2 regions of the Streptomyces sp. NPDC001231 genome follow, and region 2 is predicted to be linked to the other one. Evidence: predicted binding sites of a transcription regulator. Region 2 holds the regulator's gene; the other holds the start of a gene.
What was found. The regulator HrcA, encoded in region 2, represses chaperone genes, less so after heat shock. The targets are predictions, from matches to a motif close to TTNGCACTCNGNNNNNCNGAGTGCNAA.
Positions count from the first base shown of each region.

Region 1: a site for HrcA is predicted at 4,733-4,759, ahead of groL (chaperonin GroEL). Genes of this name have one in related genera too.

Region 1 covers NZ_JBIAXS010000007.1:120,365-128,000, reverse strand. The annotation lists gene ACFY3J_RS11015 (MFS transporter) at 1-1,340, opposite strand, end outside; gene ACFY3J_RS11010 (NADH:flavin oxidoreductase) at 1,608-2,750, opposite strand; gene groL (chaperonin GroEL) at 2,951-4,573, opposite strand; gene ACFY3J_RS11000 (cold-shock protein) at 4,955-5,158, opposite strand; gene ACFY3J_RS10995 (MoaD/ThiS family protein) at 5,589-5,864, opposite strand; gene thrC (threonine synthase) at 5,861-7,144, opposite strand; SAM riboswitch class I at 7,163-7,332, opposite strand; gene ACFY3J_RS10985 (glucosyl-3-phosphoglycerate synthase) at 7,463-7,636, shown strand, end outside.
Region 2 covers NZ_JBIAXS010000001.1:229,946-237,581, forward strand. The annotation lists gene ACFY3J_RS01085 (S41 family peptidase) at 1-1,843, opposite strand, end outside; gene ACFY3J_RS01090 (hypothetical protein) at 1,954-2,535, opposite strand; gene ACFY3J_RS01095 (16S rRNA (uracil(1498)-N(3))-methyltransferase) at 2,628-3,368, opposite strand; gene ACFY3J_RS01100 (nitronate monooxygenase) at 3,365-4,453, opposite strand; gene dnaJ (molecular chaperone DnaJ) at 4,679-5,815, opposite strand; gene hrcA (heat-inducible transcriptional repressor HrcA) at 5,816-6,832, opposite strand; gene ACFY3J_RS01115 (MBL fold metallo-hydrolase) at 7,034-7,636, shown strand, end outside.

The DNA of each region.
Region 1 (7,636 bases), on a different contig from region 2:
GTGCGGAAGCCGTTCTCGGAGGGCAGCGCGTAGGACCCGAACGCGGTGGTCATATGGGCCAGGACCACGCCCGCCACCGCGCTGGCGACCGACGTGCCGATCGAGCGCATCAGGGTGTTGAGGCTGTTCGCCGCGCCCGTCTCGGACGCGGGGACGGCGCTCATGATGAGCGCGGGCATCGAGCCGTAGGTGAAGCCGATGCCGGCGCCGATCACACAGGACGTCAGGACGAAGTGCCAGACCTGGCTCATCAGGACGATGTTGAGGCCGTAGCCGGCGGCCACGATCAGCGCGCCGATCATCAGCGTCACCTTGGGGCCCCTGGTCCGCGAGACGATCGCCGACACCGGGGCGACGGCCATCATCACCAGGCCCGAGGGGGCCATGACCAGGCCGGAGGCCAGCAGCGACTTGCCGAGGCCGTAGCCGGTCTGCGCGGGCAGTTGCAGCAACTGCGGGATGACCAGGGACATCGAGAACATCGCGAAGCCGATGGCCACCGAGGCGAGGTTGGTCACCAGCACCTGGCGGCGGGCCGTGGTGCGCAGATCCACCAGGGGCGCATCGACGCGCAGTTCGAACAGGCCCCAGGCGACCAGCACCACGACCGCCGCCGCGAACAGGCCGAGGGTCGTGCCGCTGCCCCAGCCCCAGTCGGCGCCCTTGGAGATCGCCAGCAGCAGGCAGACCAGGCCCACCGCCATACCGACCGCGCCGGGAAGGTCGAAGCGGCCGCCGGTGCGCACAGCCGACTCCGGCACGAAGCCCAGCACCAGCACCGCCGCCACGACGCCCAGGCCGGCCGAGACCCAGAACAGCATGTGCCAGTCGAGGTTCTCGGCGATCAGCGCGGCGGCGGGCAGCCCGAGGGCGCCGCCGACGCCGAGCGAGGCGCTGATCATCGCGGTCGCCGAACCGAGCCGCTCGGCGGGCAGTTCGTCGCGCATGATGCTGATGCCGAGCGGGATGACACCGGAGGCGAGGCCCTGCAGGGCGCGGCCGACGATCAACGGCGTGAGGGAGTCGCTCAGCGCGGCCGTGACCGAGCCGGCCACCAGCATGGCCAGGCTCAGCAGGAGCATGCGGCGCTTGCCGTACATGTCGCCGAGGCGGCCCATGACCGGGGTGGCCACGGCCGCGGCGAGCAGCGTGGCGGTGACGGCCCAGACGGTGTCCGACGCCGAGGCGTGCAGGAGCTGGGGCAGCTCGGGAATGATCGGGATCACGAGGGTCTGCATCAGCGAGACCACGATGCCGCCGAAGGCGAGTACGGCCACGACGGCGTTGGGCCGGGGCGCGGATTGCCCGGCCGTGGCGGGCCGGGCGAGTGCGTCGGACATGAAGGAAGGTCTCCGTCGGAGAGCGGGTGTACTTGACTCAGGCAACTTTAATTGGAATTGATTGACTTAAGCAAGCGAAATCCCGTCAGGAAGACCCACCGGACGAAGACCCGCCCCGGACCCGGCAGGCGAAGACCCGGCAGACAGAGGGGCGGCAGGCAGAGGGGCGGCAGGCAGAGGGGCGGCGCCCGCCCTCCGGCAGCCACCGCCCCCACATCCGGGTCCGAGCCCCCGGGCCCGGCCCGGCTCAGCTCGGTTCAGCTCAGCTCAGCTCAGCGTCTTCAGCGCCGCCGCGTCGTACGGCTTCAGCTCCTCGAAGCGGCCGCCGAGCACCTTCGCCGCCCACTCGGGGTCGTGGAGCAGCGCGCGGCCCACGGCCACCAGGTCGAACTCGTCGCGCTCCAGCCGGTCCAGCAGGTTGTCGAGGCTGCCGACCTCCGCGCCCTCGCCCTGGAACGCCTTGATGAAGTCGCCGTCCAGACCCACCGAGCCGACGGTGATGACCTGCTTGCCCGTCAGCTTCTTCGTCCAGCCCGCGAGGTTGAGGTCCGATCCCTCGAACTCCGGCAGCCAGTAGCGGCGCGTGGAGGCGTGGAAGACGTCCACTCCGGCCGCCGCGAGCGGCGACAGGATCGCCTCCAGTTCCTCGGGGGTCTCCGCCAGGCGGGCGTCGTAGGCCTCCTGCTTCCACTGCGAGTAGCGGAAGAGGACCGGGAAGGCGGGCGAGACGGACTCGCGCACCGCCGCCACGATCTCGGCGGCGAACTTCGTACGGGCCACCGGATCGCCGCCGTAGGCGTCGGTACGGCGGTTGGTGCCCGCCCAGAGGAACTGGTCGAGCAGATAGCCGTGGGCGCCGTGCAGCTCCACACCGTCGAAACCGAGGCGCTCCGCGGCGGCGGCCGCCTCGGCGAACGCGCCGATGACGTCGTCCAGGTCCGTCCGCGTCATCGCCCTGCCGGTGACCTCGGACTCGCCGACGCGCAGCCCGGAGGGGCCCACCGCGGGCGCGTCCGGGAACGGCTGCTGGCCCGGCCGGCGCACCATGCCGATGTGCCACAGCTGCGGCACGATCGTGCCGCCCGCCGCGTGTACGGCCTCGGCCACCTTGGCCCAGCCCGCGAGCTGCTCCTCGCCGTGGAAGCGCGGCACGCGGTCGCTCTGCCCGGCCGAGTCGTGCCCCACGTAGGTGCCCTCGGTGACGATCAGACCGACGCCCGCGGCGGCGCGGCGGGCGTAGTACGACAGCACGTCCTCGCCGGGGACGCCGTCCGGCGAGAACATCCGGGTCATCGGCGCCATCACGATCCGGTTGGGGACGGTGAGGCCGTTCAGAGTGACGGGACGGGAGAGGATCCCGGCCGCGCGGGAGGCGGATCCGGAAGCGGACTCGGAGGCGGTGGAGGTCACGTGGGGGGGCTCCTCGGAATCGTGGTCGGTACCGGCCGGCGCGCACACGCGTCAGCCGGGCACCGGCGTCAACTGCCCGGCCTGTCACGGCATTCCGCCGATCCACTCCTGTGACCCGGAACACGCCCGAGGGCGGCACCCCCTGTCTCCAGGGAGTGCCGCCCTCGGTACGTGAAGGACGGATCCGATCCTCGAGGGGATCAGAAGTCCATGTCACCGCCCGGCATGCCGCCGCCGGCCGGCGCGGCGGCCTTCTCCGGCTTGTCGGCGATGACGGCCTCGGTGGTGAGGAACAGCGCGGCGATGGAGGCGGCGTTCTGCAGCGCGGAACGGGTCACCTTCGCCGGGTCGATGATGCCCTCGGCGACCAGGTCGACGTACTCACCGGTCGCGGCGTTCAGGCCGTGGCCCGGGGTGAGGTTGCGGACCTTCTCCACCACGACGCCGCCCTCGAGGCCGGCGTTGACGGCGATCTGCTTGAGCGGGGCCTCCAGGGCGAGCTTCACGGCCTGCGCGCCGGTCGCCTCGTCACCCTCGAGCTCCAGCTTCTCGAAGACGTTGGTGGTCTGGAGCAGGGCCACGCCACCACCGGCGACGATGCCCTCCTCGACGGCCGCCTTGGCGTTGCGCACGGCGTCCTCGATGCGGTGCTTGCGCTCCTTGAGCTCCACCTCGGTGGCGGCACCGGCCTTGATGACCGCGACACCGCCGGCGAGCTTCGCCAGGCGCTCCTGCAGCTTCTCGCGGTCGTAGTCCGAGTCGCTGTTCTCGATCTCGGCGCGGATCTGGTTGACCCGGCCGTTGACCTGGTCGGAGGAGCCGGCGCCGTCGACGATGGTGGTCTCGTCCTTGGTGATGACGACCTTGCGGGCGCGGCCCAGGAGGTCCAGGGTCGCGTTCTCCAGCTTGAGGCCGACCTCCTCGGAGATGACCTCGCCGCCCGTGAGGATGGCGATGTCGCCGAGCATGGCCTTGCGGCGGTCACCGAAGCCCGGGGCCTTGACGGCGACGGACTTGAAGGTGCCGCGGATCTTGTTGACGACCAGGGTCGACAGGGCCTCGCCCTCGACGTCCTCGGCGATGATCAGCAGCGGCTTGCCCGACTGCATGACCTTCTCCAGGAGCGGGAGCAGGTCCTTGACCGAGGAGATCTTGGAGTTGGCGATGAGGATGTACGGGTCCTCGAGCGACGCCTCCATGCGCTCCATGTCGGTCGCGAAGTAGGCGGAGATGTAGCCCTTGTCGAAGCGCATGCCCTCGGTGAGCTCGAGCTCCAGACCGAAGGTCTGCGACTCCTCGACGGTGATGACGCCTTCCTTGCCGACCTTGTCCATGGCCTCGGCGATGAGCTCGCCGATCTGGGTGTCGGCGGCGGAGATGGAGGCGGTGGAGGCGATCTGCTCCTTGGTCTCGACCTCCTTGGCCTGGTCGAGCAGGGCGGCGGAGACGGCCTCGACGGCCTTCTCGATACCGCGCTTCAGGGCCATCGGGTTGGCACCGGCGGCGACGTTGCGCAGGCCTTCCTTGACCAGGGCCTGGGCGAGAACGGTCGCGGTGGTCGTACCGTCACCGGCGACGTCGTCCGTCTTCTTGGCGACTTCCTTGACCAGCTCGGCGCCGATCTTCTCGTACGGGTCCTCGAGCTCGATCTCCTTGGCGATGGAGACACCGTCGTTGGTGATCGTGGGGGCACCCCACTTCTTCTCGAGGACGACGTTGCGGCCCTTGGGGCCGAGGGTCACCTTGACGGCGTCCGCGAGCTGGTTCATGCCGCGCTCGAGGCCTCGCCGCGCCTCCTCGTCGAACGCGATGATCTTGGCCATGTGAAGTGGTCCTCCCAGGACTGGGGGTGATTACTTCGGACCGCGCCCGCGCCCGCGACGGACGGCCCCGACCGGAGGTTCCTTGCCCCACCCGGCCCGTGGCCTCACCGACCCGGTCCTTCGTTGTCACTCTCACCTTCAGAGTGCTAACGCCAATGATTAGCACTCGACCCCTCCGAGTGCAAGCGCCTTCGGGGCGTCGGCGGGGCACTCAGCCGGGCGCGAACACGGGTGTGCCGGGCCGTGCGAGCGCGCGGTGCGCGGACCCGGGCGTGCCGACCGCCGACGGTGAGGTGCGCCGACACAGCGAAGGGCCCGCACCCCGGCAGCGGAGGTGCGGGCCCTTCTGTAGAAGAACGTCGCTTGCGGTGGTCGCGCGATTCAGGCCGTGACGCGGACCATGTCGGCCTGCGGACCCTTCTGGCCCTGCGAGATCTCGAACTCGACCCGCTGACCCTCTTCCAGCGAGCGGTAGCCGTCCATCTGGATCGCGCTGTAGTGGACGAAAACGTCCGCACCACCGTCGACCGCGATGAAGCCGTACCCCTTCTCCGCGTTGAACCACTTGACGGTGCCCTGAGCCATGCCTAACTCCCCTATTACTGGCCCTTGCACAGATCCACACTTCGCGGACCCGGGTCAGACCTCACCCCCCGTGGATCGGGGGCGTGCGCCGGAACGCGTCGACCGCGGCTGAATGTATCTGTCCAACTGCCGTCTGCAACAGGTCAATCGGACGAGAAATCTGGACGTACGCGGTCCGGAATATAGGGAGAATTCGCGTGAATTCAGGGCAAGTCGGGCCCCGCAAACAAGGCAAATGCCGCAAAAGGCCCGCAGACTTTGGCTACTTCTTGCCGGGCCCGCGGCAAGAATCCGTGGCCCCGGATTCGAAGTTCGGGGGCGCGTTCCCCAACTCTACCGCGCTCAACCACACAGAATTGCCCCCTCCGCTTCTCTCGCGGAGGGGGCAATTCGACGAACTCTGCGTGACCAGGATTACCGAAGGTAATGATCAGCCGCCGGCGACCGCCGGGATGATCGAGACGCCCGCGCCGTCCGGGGTGACCGTCTCGAGGCCCTGCTCGAACCGGACGTCGTCGTCGTTGACGTACACGTTGACGAAGCGGCGCAGCTTGCCCTGGTCGTCCAGGACCCGTGCCGCGATGCCCGTGTGGTTCTTCTCCAGGTCCGAGATGACCTCGGACAGGGTCGCGCCCTCGGCGCTCACCTCGGCCCGGCCGCCGGTGTAGGTGCGCAGGATGGTGGGGATACGAACGGTCACGCTCATGCCAGGCCAGCCTCTCGGAAGGAGTCCAGGGTCGGACGGATCGTCGCGGTCAGGCCGGTGCCGGCCACCGCGTCCAGCGTCTTCAGCCCGTCGCCGGTGTTGAGGACGACGGTGGTCTTCGTCGGATCGAGGACACCGTCCTCGACCAGCTTCTTCGTCACGCCGACCGTCACACCGCCCGCCGTCTCGGCGAAGATGCCCTCGGTCCGCGCCAGCAGCTTGATGGCGTCGACGACCTGCTCGTCGGTCACGTCCTCCACCGCACCGCCGGTGCGGCGCGCGATGTCCAGGACGTACGGGCCGTCGGCCGGGTTGCCGATGGCCAGGGACTTGGCGATCGTGTTCGGCTTCTGCGGCCGCACGATGTCGTGACCGGCCTTGAAGGCGGTGGACACCGGCGAGCAGCCCTCGGCCTGGGCGCCGAAGATCTTGTACGGCTTGTCCTCGACCAGCCCCAGCTCGATCAGTTCCCGCAGGCCCTTGTCGACCTTGGTGAGCTGGGAGCCCGAGGCGATCGGGACGACGATCTGGTCCGGCAGCCGCCAGCCGAGCTGCTCGCAGATCTCGTACGCCAGCGTCTTGGAACCCTCGGCGTAGTACGGCCGCAGGTTGACGTTGACGAAGCCCCAGCCCTCGCCGGCCGGATCGCCGATCAGCTCGGAGCAGAAACGGTTCACGTCGTCGTAGTTGCCCTCGATGCCGACGAGTTCGCCGCCGTAGATCGCGGCCATCACGACCTTGCCCTGCTCCAGGTCGTGCGGGATGAACACGCAGGAGCGCAGTCCGGCGCGGGCGGCCGCGGCGCCGACGGCGCCGGCCAGGTTGCCGGTCGAGGAGCAGGAGAGAGTGGTGAAGCCGAAGGCGCGGGCCGCCTCCAGCGCCTGGGCGACCACGCGGTCCTTGAAGGAGTGCGTCGGGTTGCCGGAGTCGTCCTTCACGTACAGCCCGCCGGTCACCCCCAGTTCGCGGGCGAGACGGTCGGCCCGGACGAGCTTGGTCCAGCCCGGGTTCAGGTTCGGCTTGCCGGCGACGTCCGCGGGGACGGGCAGCAGCGGCGCGTAGCGCCAGATGTTCGCGGGGCCCGCTTCGATCCTCTTGCGCAGCTCCTCGGTGTCGTAGGCCGAGAAGTCGTAGGCGATCTCCAGCGGGCCGAAACACTCCTCGCAGGCGAAGACCGGGCCGAGGGGGACGCGGTGACCGCACTCGCGGCAGCTCAGCGCCGCGGCGGGGCCGAGGTCCACAGTGGAGTCGGTGCTGCTTACAACGGTCTGCACAGCCATGTGAGGCGAGGCCCTTTCTCCTCATCTTCCTCACGACGCATCTCGCCGTGAGACGGATTTGGCACCTTCCCTAGCCGGGAGCCTCGCGAAGACGATCGGCTGTGCTCGCACAGCAGTCGATACGAGAACCGGCTGGAGGGTTGCCGGGGCTTCATCGGGCCGTGTCCCTCTGCCCCTCTGGATGAGCTGTATTCGGTTGTGACGCGGAGGTGACCCCCGGCATGGGATGGTCGTCCGCGTTGTTCAGACTGTAACGGAAGGCCAGGACGGTTGAGTCAGTCGTCCGAAGCGCGAGACAACAGTGAGGAGCCGCTGACCGTGCTGGAAGAAGTCGAGCGCTGGCTGGCCACCCGCTCCTGGTCCGTGGCCGACCGGTCGCTCCACCAGATCCTGGCGGCGAAGCAGCGCACCGGCCAGTCGGTCTCCGTGGTGCTGCCCGCGCTGAACGAGGAGGCGACGGTCGGCGACATCGTCGCGGTGATCCGCCGCGAC
Region 2 (7,636 bases):
GCTGGACGAGGTCGTAGCGCTCCAGCTCGGTCTTCGGGTCCGGATCGTCGGGCGTGGCGCGGGCGGCGCCGAGAACACCGCGCACCGGGTGCCTGAGCCAGAGCACGCCGTCCTTGGCGGCGCGCAGGTTGGAGTAGCGGGCGGCCTCGACCGGGAACGGCACGATGCGGTCGGCCAGGCCCTCCAGGTCGATCCGCGTCGCCGGGACCCCCTCGCTGTCCGGGGTCTCCTCCTTGTCGGGTGCCTCGAAGGGCCGGCCGTGCCGCTGCGGGCCGAACGGTGAGGGGGTCGCCGCGGCGAGCGTGATCAGGTGCGGGCGGGAGCTCTCCACGAACGCCAGGTCGAAGACGTGCTCGTCGTAGACCGGGTCGAAGGAGCGGTGGGAGAGGAAGGCGAGGTGCTTGCCGTCGAGGGTGAACGCGGGCGCGTGGTCCCGGAAGCGCAGCGGGGTCGCCTCGGTGACCGACAGGTCGGTGGTGTTGGCGAGGCGGAGCTGGCTGAGGGGGCGCGGCCCGGGGTGCGTCCAGGCCAGCCAGGCGGAGTCGGGCGAGAAGGCGAGGTCGCCGACGTCCCCGTGCTCGCTGCGGTCGACCTCGCGCACCTCGCCGCTCTCGCGTTCGACGAGCAGCAGCCGGCCGTCGTGCGAGGCGACGGCGACGCGGCTGCCGTCGGGGGCGGTGGCGAGTTCCAGGACGCGGCCGAGCTGCCCGGCGCCCAGCCGGCGCGGGGTCGCGCCGGGCGCCAGGCCGGTGGCGGGCGCGAACTCCAGGGCGTCGTCGCCCTCGGCGTCCGTCACCCACACCACCCCCTCCTCGCCCTCGGCGCGGAAGGTGCGCGGCAGCCGGGTGCGTACGCCGGGCTCGGCGGCGAGCGCGCGGGCGGGACCGGAGCGGTGGGTGACCCAGTGGACGGCGCCGCGCACCGCGACCGCGCTGCCGCGCGCGGTGTGGTCGGGGGCCGCCGAGCCGAACCAGTGGGAGGCGTTCACCGGATACGGCTGGAGGTCGACGCGCGGCCCGCCGAGCCGGACGTCGATCCGGCGCGGCTCGGCGCCGTCCAGATCGTCCAGCAGCCACAGTTCACCGGCGCTGGAGTAGACGACCCGGGTGCCGTCGGTGGCGGCGTGCCGGGCGTAGAAACCGTCCAACTGGGTGTGCCGACGCAGGTCGGAGCCGTCGGCGAGGGAGGAGTACAGCGCGCCGGTGCCCTCGTGGTCGGAGAGGAACGCGATCCTCTCCCCCACCCACAGCGGGTATTCGAGGTTGCCGTCCAGGTCGTCGTGCAGCCGGACGAACTCCCCGGTGTCCTCACGGTCGATCCACAGCTTGCCCGCCGTGCCGCCCCGGTACCGCTTCCACCAGGCCGCCTCGCGGCCCATCGGCGCGGACAGCAGGACGGTGTGCGGACCGTGGGCGACATCGCCGACGGGCCCGTACGGCAGGGTGGTTGCCGGTCCGCCGTCGAGCGGGACGGCGCGCGCCCAGGTGCGGCGCAGGCTGGCCTGGCCCTGGGTGCTGATCGCGAGGACCTCGCCGTCCGGGGTCCAGCCGCGCACCTGGGTCTTCGAACTCCCCCAGTACGTCAGGCGCTTGGCGGGACCGCCGGCGACCGGGGCGATGTGCACCTCGGGAGCGCCGTCACGGGTGGAGGTCCAGGCGACGAAGGTGCCGTCGGGCGAGATACGAGGGTGGTTCGCCGGCACGTTGTCGGCGCTGACCCGCCAGGCCCTGCCGCCGTCCAGCGGCGCGAGCCACACGTCGTCCTCGGCGGTGAAGGCGACCAACTCGCCGCGCAGATGCGGGAACCGGAGATACGCGGAGGAGGCGGACGATACGGATGACACGGGCGACGGAGACGATGCGGGCTGAGTCACGTGATCACCCTACGCAGGGGCGGCGGCGACGGACAGGGGTCGGATGGCTCCCCCGCACGCGAACCGGCGGCGGTGCGGCCTCACTTGCCCCGGACGGGCCAGCAGGTGGGATCACCCTGGCACCAGATCGTCCGTGTGACGGTCACCGTGACCCCCGGCTCCGGCTGACCACGGGTGGGCCGGTAGGTGACGGGCGGCCGGTACGCCGGCGCGGTCGTGGCGTCGCAGTTGCCGAGGCCGCCCACGTGGAACAAGACCCTGCCGCCCACCTTGGCGGTCAGGTCCCCGCGCACACAGGCTCCGTCGACGGCTCGGGTGACCTTCCCGGTGACGGAGATCTTCCGGCCGTCCTTCGTCTCCCCCTGGCAGTCCACGGAGACCACGGTGGTCTCGGACGCCGACGGTGACTGGTTCCCCTGGTTTCCCGCCGTGCGCGTCCGTCCGCCGTCGTCCCTGCCTATGCAGCTGAGCCAACTCACCGACGTGTGACGCCGGTTCAGCTCCGCCGTCGCCGTCACGTCGGTCGTGGACGCCGCCGACGCGGCGTTGAGCCCGCCGGGTTCACATGCGACGGCCCCGCCCGCGGCGACCACCGCGAGCACCGCCACGGCCCTCACCCGCCGCCCGCGCGGCAGGTGCCGAATCCGCCTCGATGCCCCCATGTACGGCAGCCTGCCACCGCCACGCCCGGCGCGGTAGAGCGCATACGGCCACACGCGCGCCGCGCGCGCCCGCGCTCATGCGGCCCTGCCGGTCAGGACCAGCGGCCGGTACGGCCCAGCAGCAGGGCGGCGGCCGCCGTGCCGGCGGTGGAGGTGCGCAGCACGGTGGGGCCGAGCACGTACGCCTTCGCCCCCGCGTCCCTGAACCGCGCCAGTTCCTCGGGTGACACCCCGCCTTCGGGACCGACGACCAGCACGATGTCGCCCTGGGCGGGGAGTTCGACGGTGGCCAGACGTTCCTCACCGCTCTCGTGGAGCACGGCGGCGAAGTCGGCTTCGGCCAGAAGTGCGGCAACCTGTTTGGTCGTCGCCGCGTCCGCGACCTCGGGGAAGCGCACCCGGCGGGACTGCTTGCCGGCCTCGCGGGCGGTCGCGCGCCACTTGCCGAGCGCCTTCAGACCCCGGTCGCCCTTCCACTGCGTGATACAGCGGGAGGCGGCCCACGGCACGATCGCGTCCACGCCGACCTCGGTCATGGTCTCCACGGCGAGTTCGCCGCGGTCGCCCTTGGGCAGGGCCTGGACGACGGTGATACGGGGGGACTCCGGCGGTTCCTCGACGAGGGACGCCAGGTCCGAGACCACCAGCCGGTCCTTGCCCTCGGCGGCCCTGACCACGCCCTCGATCCAGCGCCCGCGGCCGTCGGTGAGCACCACGTCCTCGCCCGGCCGCAGCCGCTTGACCGAGACCGCGTGCCGCCCCTCGGGGCCCTCCAGCACGAACTCCGTTCCGATTGCCTTCAGTTCGTCCACGACGAACACCGGCGCGGTCATCGCACGTCACCTCCTGCCGCATACCCGGCCGCCAGTGCCGCCCGTGCGGCGTCGAGTTCGGCGAGCAGCACCTCCACCAACTGCCCGGCGGGCAGCTCGCGGGCCATCCGGTGGCCCTGGCCCGCCCACAGCGCCATGCCCTGCGCGTCCTTCGCCTTGGCGGCCGCCTTGCGCAGCGGCGCGGTGAGGTGGTGGACCTCCGGGTAGGCGGCGGGCGCGTACGGGCCGTGCTCCCGCATGAAGCGGTTGACCAGTCCGCGGCCCGGCCGCCCGGAGAAGGCCCGGGTCAGCTCCGTACGCGGGAACACCGGGTCGGTGAGGGCCTGCTTGTGCAGCTCGTGCGCGCCGGACTCGGGGGTGGCGAGGAAGGCCGTGCCGAGCTGGGCGGCACTGGCGCCCGCCGCGAGCACGGCGGCGATCTGGCTGCCGCGCATGATGCCGCCCGTGGCGATGATCGGCAGGGCGACCGCCTCACGGATCTGTGCGACGAGCGAGAGCACGCCGATCCCGGCGCCGCTCTGTTCCGGCAGGTCGCGATGGGTGCCCTGGTGGCCGCCGGCCTCCACGCCCTGGGCGATCACCGCGTCCGCGCCCGAGCGGTCCACGGCGAGCGCCTCCTCGGTGGTGGTGGCGGTGGCGAGGACGAAGGTGCCGACCCGGTGCAGGGAGTCCACGACCTCGCGGGCGGGCACGCCGAAGTGGAAGGAGACGACCGGCACCGGGTCGTCCAGGAGCACGGCGAGCTTGGCGTCGTAGCCGTCGTCGCGTCCGGACTCCGGGTCGCCGAGTTCGGTCTCGTACCAGCCGGGCTCGCCGGCGAGCTGGTGGGCGTAGAGGTCGACGGCGCCGGTCTCGGCGCTCTCCGGCTGCGGCATGAACACGTTGACGCCGAAGGGGCGGCCGGTCAGTCCGCGCAGCTGCTTGATCTCCTGGTACATGCCGTCGGCGGTCTTGTAACCGGCGGCGAGGAATCCCAGTCCGCCGGCATCGGACACCGCCGCGGCGAGCGGCGGCACCGCGGGACCGCCCGCCATCGGCGCCTGCACGATCGGGTGCGGGAAGAGATCGGTCAGTGCGGAGGACATGACGGCATGTTGTCACGTCCTCCTGACGGGTCCGAATCCGGGCGACCTCCGACATATGCCGGAGGAATCCCTTCCGACCCAACCACCGAACCCGGCCGACCCCGGCCCCGCCTCAACGACCGTTGAACGCGTCCTTCAACCGCGAGAACAGACCTTGCTGCCCCGGCTGACCGTGCCTGCCCGGGGGACAACCCCCGGGGACCCCCGGCCGACCCCAGCCCCGCCTCAACGACCGTTGAACGCGTCCTTCAACCGCGAGAACAGACCTTGCTGCCCCGGCTGGAACTGCCCCTGTGGGCGTTCCTCGCCGCGCAGCTTGGAGAGCTCGCGCAGCAGGCGTTCCTGCTCGGGGTCGAGCTTGGTCGGGGTCTGGACCTCGACGTGGACGATGAGGTCGCCCCGGCCGCCGCCGCGCAGGTGCGTGACGCCCCGGCCGTGCAGCGGGATCGACTGGCCGGACTGGGTGCCCGGGCGGATGTCGACCTCCTCCAGGCCGTCCAGGGTCTCCAGCGGCACCTTGGTGCCGAGGGCCGCCGCGGTCATCGGGATGGTGACCGTGCAGTGCAGGTCGTCGCCGCGCCGCTGGAAGGTCGAGTGCGGCAGCTCGTGGATCTCGACGTACAGGTCGCCGGCCGGGCCGCCGCCGGGGCCGACCTCGCCCTCGCCCGCGAGCTGGATGCGCGTGCCGTTGTCCACACCGGCCGGGATCTTCACGGTCAGGGTGCGGCGGGCGCGGATGCGGCCGTCGCCGGCGCACTCCGGGCACGGGGTGGGCACCACCGTGCCGAAGCCCTGGCACTGGGGGCACGGACGCGACGTCATGACCTGGCCCAGGAAGGACCGGGTGACCTGCGAGACCTCACCCCGGCCGCGGCACATGTCACATGTCTGCGCGGTGGTGCCCGGGGCCGCGCCCTCGCCGCTGCACGTGTTGCAGACGACGGCCGTGTCGACCTGGATGTCCTTCGTGGTACCGAAGGCCGCCTCGTCCAGCTCGACCTCGAGCCGGATCATCGCGTCCTGGCCCCGGCGCGTGCGCGAACGCGGTCCGCGCTGCGACGCCGTGCCGAAGAAGGCGTCCATGATGTCGGAGAAGTTCCCGAAGGAACCGGCCCCGAAGCCGCTCGCGCCGGCCGCGCCGGCCTGCGAGAGGGGGTCGCCGCCGAGATCGTAGACCTGCTTCTTCTGCGGGTCGGAGAGCACCTCGTAGGCGGCGTTGATCTCCTTGAACCGCTCCTGGGTCTTCGGATCCGGGTTGACGTCCGGGTGCAGCTCGCGCGCGAGCCGCCGGAAGGCCTTCTTGATCTCTTCCTGCGACGCGTCACGGCGCACGCCGAGAACGGCGTAGTAGTCCGTGGCCACCTACGACTCCGCCAGGATCTGTCCGACGTACCGTGCCACTGCGCGTACCGCTCCCATCGTTCCCGGGTAATCCATGCGGGTCGGTCCGACCACGCCGAGCTTGGCCACTGCCTCGCCGCCCGAACCGTAGCCGACCGACACGATGGACGTGGAGTTGAGTCCTTCGTGGGCGTTCTCGTGACCGATGCGCACGGTCATGCCCGGATTCTGCGTCTCACCGAGCAGCCTCAGCATCACGACCTGCTCCTCCAGCGCCTCCAGAACGGGCCGGATCGTGAGCGGGAAGTCGTGCGCGAAGCGGGTGAGGTTGGCGGTGCCGCCGATGACCAGCCGCTCCTCGTTCTCCTCGACGAGCGTCTCCAGGAGGGTGGACAGCACGGTCGAGACCGTACCCCGGTCCTCGACGTCGAAGCCGTCGGGCAGGTCCTCCACGAGGTGCGGGACGTCCGTGAAACGGCGGCCCGCGACCCGGCTGTTCAGCCGCGCCCGCAGATCGGCCAGGGAGGTCTCCCCGAAGGGCGCCGGGCAGTCGACCATCCGCTGCTCGACCCGGCCGGTGTCCGTGATCAGCACGAGCATCACGCGCGCGGGCGCGAGGGCAAGCAGCTCCACGTGCCGCACGGTCGAACGGGTCAGCGACGGGTACTGCACGACGGCGACCTGCCGGGTCAGCTGGGCGAGCAGCCGTACCGTGCGGGCCACCACGTCGTCGAGGTCGACGGCGCCGTCGAGGAAGTTCTGGATGGCACGCCGCTCGGGCGCGGTCATCGGCTTGACCTCGGCCAGCTTGTCGACGAACAGGCGGTACCCCTTGTCGGTGGGGATACGGCCGGCACTGGTGTGCGGCTGGGCGATGTAGCCCTCGTCCTCCAGGGCCGCCATGTCGTTGCGGACCGTGGCCGGTGAGACGCCCAGGCTGTGCCGCTCGGTGAGGGCCTTGGAGCCCACCGGCTCCTCGGTGCCGACGTAGTCCTGGACGATGGCGCGCAGCACCTGAAGCCGCCGCTCGCTGAGCATCGCGCACACCTCCAGGGTCGTTCCTCGGCCACCCGCCTGGCACTCTGCGCATACGAGTGCCAGCTCTACCCGGCCCAGTGTACGGCCGCCGGGTACGCCCCCGGCAAGGCCGGGCCGCGACGGACTACGAGGTCGGGACCGGGATCACCCGGGATCGGCCGGGATGTCGTACCCGGCAGGCATCACCGCTAGCGTCGCCCCATGACGGATGCGCGGGAAGCCCCTCGGGAAGAACTGGAATGGGAACGGCTGGCGGACGGGGTGGGGCGGTGCCGCCTGCCCGGATGGGACTGCACGGCCGGGCTGGTCGTCGGGGAGGGCGCCGCGCTGATGGTCGACGCGGGTTCGAGCCACGCGGAGGGCGCACGGTTGCGTGCGTGGGCGCGGGCGCTCGCCGGTGGTGATGTGACACATCTCGCGCTCACCCACCCCCACTTCGACCACATCTTCGGGGCGGCGGAGTTCGACGGCGCGGAGATCTTCGCCGCCGAGGGCGCGGACGCGGTGTTCGGTGACAGCGGTGAGCGCGCTGAGCTGCGCGGGGACGCGGTGCGCCAGGGGCTGGACGCCAAGGCGGCCGAGGAGGCGGCGGACGCCCTGGTACGGCCCGGCCGCGAGGTCCGCGACCGGCTCACCCTCCGGCTCGGTGGCGGGCGGGAGGTGCTGCTGGCGAACATGGGCCCGGCGCACTCCACGCACGATCTCGCGGTGGTGGTGCCGGGCGACCCGACCGTGGTGTTCTGCGGGGACCTGGTCGAGGAGTCCGGCGAGCCCCAGGCGGGCCCGGACGCCGTGCCGTCCCGG